Halohasta litchfieldiae: one gene and its partner. The protein of the gene in region 1 binds, or shares a complex with, the protein of each later gene. Links are inferred from orthologs where the notes say so. Each region holds a gene or a part of one and is shown on either strand. Other genes may lie near its edges.

Evidence for each region.
Region 2: the proteins of rnhB (region 1) and HALTADL_RS08340 are in contact, whole or in part, in a crystal structure (PDB 3P83), measured with the Archaeoglobus fulgidus proteins. The link is inferred for Halohasta litchfieldiae from one-to-one orthologs. Residues at the interface, in WP_010878125.1 of Archaeoglobus fulgidus: Ala74, Ile178, Ala179, Ile183, Arg190, Ser195, Asn196, Leu197, Arg198, Gln199, Lys200, Thr201, Leu202, Asp203, Phe205; in WP_010877842.1 of Archaeoglobus fulgidus: Val39, Ala42, Asn43, Val44, Ala45, Met46, Leu125, Asp168, Ser194, Asn218, Tyr219, Pro220, Ile237, Leu238, Ala239, Pro240, Arg241, Ile242, Glu243, Ser244.

The regions. Positions count from the first base shown.
Region 1 is NZ_CP024845.1:765,088-768,275, forward strand. Bases 228-3,092 are described here. They hold rnhB (ribonuclease HII), read left to right. Parts: upstream 228-1,262; coding sequence 1,263-1,922; downstream 1,923-3,092. Other genes in these bases: HALTADL_RS03830 (tRNA pseudouridine(54/55) synthase Pus10), read left to right, coding at 228-1,259; HALTADL_RS03840 (hypothetical protein), read right to left, coding at 1,939-2,229; HALTADL_RS03845 (preprotein translocase subunit SecD), read right to left, coding at 2,334-3,092. In the rest of the region: more of HALTADL_RS03830, read left to right, coding at 1-227; more of HALTADL_RS03845, read right to left, coding at 3,093-3,188. UniProt on the Methanocaldococcus jannaschii protein: Endonuclease that specifically degrades the RNA of RNA-DNA hybrids.
Region 2 is NZ_CP024845.1:1,651,947-1,655,032, reverse strand. Bases 292-3,054 are described here. They hold HALTADL_RS08340 (DNA polymerase sliding clamp), read right to left. Parts: upstream 2,164-3,054; coding sequence 1,420-2,163; downstream 292-1,419. Other genes in these bases: HALTADL_RS08335 (phosphoglucomutase/phosphomannomutase family protein), read right to left, coding at 2,260-3,054; HALTADL_RS08345 (hypothetical protein), read right to left, coding at 1,041-1,286; HALTADL_RS08350 (DUF1328 domain-containing protein), read right to left, coding at 834-1,040; HALTADL_RS08355 (DUF7474 family protein), read left to right, coding at 292-812. Outside these bases: HALTADL_RS08360 (DNA primase large subunit PriL), read right to left, coding at 1-111; more of HALTADL_RS08355, read left to right, coding at 210-291; more of HALTADL_RS08335, read right to left, coding at 3,055-3,086.

The DNA of each region.
Region 1 (3,188 bases):
GGGCGGTCATCGAGGCTGGCCCGGTCTGTGATAGCTGTGTCGGCCGGGTGTTCGCCGACCGGAGTTTCGGCCTCTCGAACGTCGACCGCGGCCGAAGCCTCCGAATCTCGCTTGCGCTCGATGACGACGAACCCTACGAATCAGTCGACCCCGTCGATTGTTGGGTGTGTGAGGGCGAGTGCGGCCGGTTCGACGAATGGGCCGAGCGCGCGGTCGACGCAGTTGGTGACCCCGAGTTTTCGACCTACCAAGTCGGCACGAAAACCCCGCCGCTGATCGAAGAAAACGACGAACTGCTCCGGATGGACGCCGGACTCGACGCCGACCGCGGCGAACTATTCAAATCCAATTTTAACCGCGAGGTCGGCAAGCGAATCGGCCAGCTTACTGATACCGAGGTCGAGTTCGGTCGACCGGACGTCCAGATCACCCTCGACATCGAAAACGACCGTGTCGAAACCAAAATCAATTCCGCCTTTATATACGGCCGCTACCGCAAACTGGAGCGGGATATTCCTCAGACCGAGTGGCCCTGCCGGGAGTGTCACGGGAGCGGCAGACAGGGCAAGCGCACCTGTGACCACTGCGACGGCGAGGGGTATCTCTACCCCGAGAGCGTTGAACAGCTATCTGCGCCCATCGTGATGGACGTGATGGACGGCACCGAGGCCACCTTCCACGGGGCGGGTCGAGAGGACGTCGACGCCCGCATGCTGGGCACTGGTCGACCGTTCGTGATCGAAGTTGAAGAGCCATACCGCCGGACTGTCGACACCGAACGACTGGAGGGCGATATCAATGCCTTCGCCGAGGGAAAAGTCGAAGTCGAAGGCTTGCGGCTGGCGAGCTACGAGATGGTCGAACGCGTCAAGGGACTCGACGCCTCGAAAACCTATCGCGCAGCCGTAGAGTTTGAGGAGGATGTGACCGAGAGCGACCTGCAGGCGGCCATCGAGGAACTCGATGGGTCGACTATCGAGCAGTACACGCCCGAGCGCGTCGACCACCGCCGCGCAGGCCTGACTCGTGTTCGAGAGGTCTATTCAGCCAGTGCTGAATTTGAGGACCTTACTCACGCCACAGTCGAGATCCACGGCGAGGGTGGCCTGTATATCAAGGAACTCATCTCGGGCGACAACGACCGCACCGAGCCAAGCCTTGCGGGACTGCTGGGTATTCCAGCAGTCGTCACGGCTCTTGATGTGACGGCTGTCGAAGGCATCGACGAACCGTTCGAGGACGAGGATTTCTTTTTATAAGCAATGACCGAGTTCCGGATCGGCGTCGACGAGGCGGGCAAAGGCCCCGTGTTGGGACCGATGGTCGCGGCCGCAGTCCGTGCGGCACCGAGCGATCTCCCCGACGGACTCGCGGATTCCAAACGCCTCACCGCCACAAAACGGGAGTCGCTGGCCGAGCGGCTTCGAGCCACTGAGGACGTCGACATCGGAATTGGCGTCATCACGGTTGCGGAGATCGACGATCCGGAGAGCGATATGAACAGTCTCACCGTTGCTGCGCAGGTTCGGGCGATTGCGGCAATCGCACAAAGTGACGACAACGCCATCGTCGACGCCGGCGACGTCTCGGAATCACGCTTTGCCCGCCGGGTCACGGAGGGCGTTGCTGGAGAGGGGATCGAGATCGAACTGACTGCCGAGCATGGAGCCGACGACAGCTACCAGTTGGCCGCAGCCGCAAGTGTGATCGCAAAAGTCGACCGTGATAGCCGCATCGCCACGATTGGGGCCGAGTACGCCCAGCCGGTCGGCAGTGGCTATCCCAGCGATTCGACCACGCGAGACTTTTTGGCGGGCTATGTCGACCACCATGGAGAGCTTCCGGCCTGCGCTCGGCGGTCGTGGTCGACGTGTGAAGACGTGCTCGCCGCGGCTGAACAGGCCGCACTCGGCGATTTCTGAATTTGGGCCGGTTCTCTTAGTCGACCTTTTGACGCGCTGTGTCAGCGGCGTCGGTTTCGGTCGGCTCGTCGGGTTTGGGGAGTCGACGGATCGTAACGAACCCGACCAGCATCGCCGCAATCCCGAGGACGACCAAGAGGGAGGCGGACTCGCCCGTGTTGTTTCCGGCCGCCAACAGCAGTGCCAGCGCGCCGACAGCGACAGCACACACCCCGAAGACGGCCTTCGAGAGTGCTGCCGCCAGTTGTCCGACCGCCCGTCGAACGCTGCTCGTGGCAGCGTCGTCTGCCCGTGAGTCGGATGCCATCTGTCTCCCCTTTTATTACCAGATACAAAACTCATCGGTTCGGTCAGACGACCGTCAGACAGCGTCGACAACTGACAACAAAAATAGCCGAGTGAACAGCCCGCTTAGCGGTCGGTCATCAGATACCGCAGGATGTCACCGTAGGCCGGGCGGGTGATCAGCACCCCGACGAGCACGCCGAGGATCGTGAAGATCGCAAACCCACGGAGATCACCGAGCGACAGCACTGCCAGCGGTGACATCGCAAGGATCGTCGTTGCGGCGGCGACACCGATCACCCAGAAGGCGCGTTTGAACCGCGAATCGAAGACCTTCTGACTGGAGACATCGCCCTCCGCCATCACCTCGTCGGCGATGATGATCAGGTCGTCGACACCCGTACCGATCACCGCAATGAAACCAGCGATCACTGCTAGATCCAGTGGATAGCCCAGATAGGCCGCAAAGCCGAGCAGGATCACCACCTCCGAGAAGGCAGTGACGATCATCGGCAGGGCGACTTTCGGCTCGCGGTAGCGCAGGAAGACGACTCCTGCGACCGCCAACACCGAGAGGATCCCGACAATAAGCGAGTTGGCCCGGAAGTTCTCACCCTGTGTCGGCGAGATGAACGAGGTCGTCCCGCCGTCGATATCGAGGTTGGCCGGGAGCGCACCGGCACGCAGGTTGATCGCCACGCGCTGGGCCTCCTCGAAGGAGGTCGTCGTCAGGATGAAGCTCGAATCCTTCGCCCACTCGCCGTTTGCGATGCTCTGTGCGAGGCTGGGGTCCATCCCGAAGGCGTTGACGACCTCATCGTCGACGACCAACAGGAGACATGGCTCGGTCGACTCGGGGTTCTGGTTGTATGTGCACCGAGAGCCGCCCTCTCCTGCAAGCCCGGTTTCGACGGCCGTCTGCCGGAACTGGTCGGCGGAGCTCTGGCGCACCGTTACCGGCACGTGTGGCCCGCGTCGGTC
Region 2 (3,086 bases), 890 kb from region 1 along the record:
GACTGCGGGTGCGCCCTCCTGAATCAGCGTCTCGACGTCGACACCCAGCTCGCCAACGGCTGCGCGGGCCGCATCGAGAAACGGATACCGGGCGTAGAGCGGGGTCGACATGATTACCGCCGACTTTCATTGCAGAATGAATAAGCCCGACGGTCGACCGGCACCGAAACCACGGAAGCTATAATGGGGTGGCGACTGAGTCACCGGTAGTGCCGCGTTTCAGCTACCCCTGCCCGGACTGCCGGACGACAAACAGCCTCCACGAGCTCGACTGCCGGTTCGAGGGGATGGCCTGGCCCACCATCGAGAAAGCCTACACCGACTGTCTGGCGGTGTTGTCGGCCACTGGTCCCGACGACACGCTCACTGAGTCGACGCTTCGTGAGTCGATCCACGGCGAGTGGGGCGAACTCCACAAAGCTGCCCTTGAGACGCTTAAAGCGATTAGCCGGGTCGAACAGGATGACGACGGAACCCTGCGACTGCTGACTGCGGCAGAGTACAAGGAACTCGTCTCGGAGCCGACCATCGAACCGATGCGGACTATCTACGAGTACGGCTCGATTCCGGGCTGTCACGACCACGCGGTGTTTGCGATGATCGCGTGGTACGAGATGGTCGACCTCTCGTGGGCCGAAACCAAGGCCAACGTCTGTGAGTGGCTCCGGGAGTCGGGGACGTGGGACCGCGGCGGCTTCGAGGAGTCCTCGCCCGAGACGCTCGTCGAGAGCAAGCGCCACGTCTACGATGCGGGCTACGGCTGGAAACAGGCCGGCAATGAGGCCAAAGCCGTGATCGACCGCCACCGGTAGTCGGTGGCTACTAGCGGTCGCTCACAGGAGGAGACTAAGAACGGCCAACACGATGAAGATGAGCACGAAGATTCTGGCGATCTCCATCGAAACCCCGGCTACGTTACGGAAGCCGACGACTCCGGCGACGATGGCGAGGACGAAAAACACCAGCGCATATCGGAGAAACCCACTCTGGATCGGTGTCGCCCCGAAGCTGTCGACTGCGAAACCGACTGCGTTGAGCATTCAGAACTCCTTGAGCCGAATCTCGTCGTCGGTGATTGCTGCGACCGCCTCCGAGTTGAGGGCGTAGGTATCGCTGTGTTCATCGGGTTCGGCCCAGCCGAGCATCGACAGGAACTCCTCGGTGAGTCCGGGGTCGGGGTCGACATGGGCTGCGTTATCCCTGACGGCGACAACGCGGCCTACACGTTCGCCGCTGGCGTTTGTGACCGGTTTCGATTCGTCAGCGTCGGTTAGTGTCGTTGCCACACCCTATCGCTACCACTGCCACACTTAAAGGCGTGATTTCGGAGCTACTGATCGGTTATAAAAGTCGACTATCTCCAGAATCGGTACGGATAGGTGTCACTTGGTTCCTAAAACGAGGCTGAAAACTGCGTGCCTAGTCGCTCTGGATGCGCGGCGCGAGCATGTAGGTGACGTGGCCCAGTCCTTCGGCGAACTCGTAGTGGAGTTTGACAGGGAACTCCTCGCCGAGGTCCACGGTCACTTCGGTGGCTTTCGGAATCGCCTTATTCATATCCTTCAGGTAGTCCAGCGAGAACAGCGAGTTGGCCGCCCCCGCGCGGAGATCGATCAGATCCTCGTTTGTGAGTTTGAGGTCGACGTCGTCGGTATCGCCCTCGGCCTCGATATAGAAGGCCTCCTCGCTTTCGTCGACGCGCAGCGAGATGTGGTCGCTCACCATGTCGGCGGCCGTGATCCCGCGGTTGAGCTGGCTGCCTTCGAGAACGACCTGTGCGGGGAGGTCGAGATCCGGAATGTCGGGCTCTTGGCGGATCGAGTCGGGGTCGATCAGCGCCAGCGTGTAGGAGAGGCCGTCGATCTGGATGTGGAGCTTGCGGGTCTCCTCGTTGAGTTCGAGCCGGATGAGGTCGCCGCTGTTTGCCATCCCGGCGATGTCTTCGAGTCGACCGAGATTGACGCCGATGACGCCGCCGTCGGCCTCGTAGGATTCGAACGCCGCCGCGTCCAGCGAGAGGTCGACCATACCGACGTTGGCGGGGTCGACCGCACGAATAGAGAACTCTTCCTCGTTGAGGCGGATCTTACACTCGTCTACCAGCACGCTCACTGAATCGAGCGCGTCTGTGAGCGTATCGGCACTCACGATGGCCTTGAACATATAACTCGTTCTACGGAATCCCCCGATAAAAAGGCATCCGGTTCGGTAGTTTCAATCGAACAGGACGGTCCATTCTGCAGTGGTCTCCCTCGGTCTCTATACGAGTGGTTCGACGAGGTCGACGCCCGCATCGAGCAGCGTTTCGAGTCGCTCGGGACTTCCGGCCTCGCCGTAAACCCGCAGTTTGGGTTCGGTCCCACTGGGTCGAATGAGGAGCCACGAGCCGTCCTCAAGCAGGAGTTTGAACCCATCGAGAGTCACCGTGTTGGCGACCGCCGAGCCAGCGACTGACTCGGGGATGTGATCCGAGAGGTCCGACAGCACGCGTTCCTTCTGGTCATCGGGACAGGCCACGCTGCGTTTGCTGGCGTGGATCTCGCCGTGTTCGTCGAGGAGTTTGTCGACGCGCTCGTCGAGTGGTTTGGCCGCGGTCACCGCGCCAGCCAGCAACGCCATCAGCACACCGTCTTTCTCGCGGATGTGACCACGGATAGAGAAGCCGCCGGACTCTTCGCCGCCGATGAGGGCGTCGGTTTCGCCCATCGCTTTGCCGATCCATTTGAAGCCGACCGGCACCTCGACGACCTCTTCGCCGTTTGCCTCGGCGATCCGGTCGATGAGGAAGGTGGTCGAGACCGACCGCACGGCGGGACCGGAGTCGGATTCGAGCAGGTAGTCGTAGACGGCTGCAAAGAAGAGGTTCTCGTCGAGATAGCCACGTTCGGGGGTGCAGATGGCGATCCGGTCGGAGTCGCCATCGTTGGCGATCCCGATATCCGCGTCGTGTTCGTCGACTGCGTCGGCGAGTTCTTGGAGGTTGCTCGGACTCGGTTCGGGCGAGCCGCCGCCGAACGTCGGGTCCCGCTCACAGCGGTTTCTGATAACCTCCGCACCGGCCGATTCGAGCAACGCGTCGGTGACAC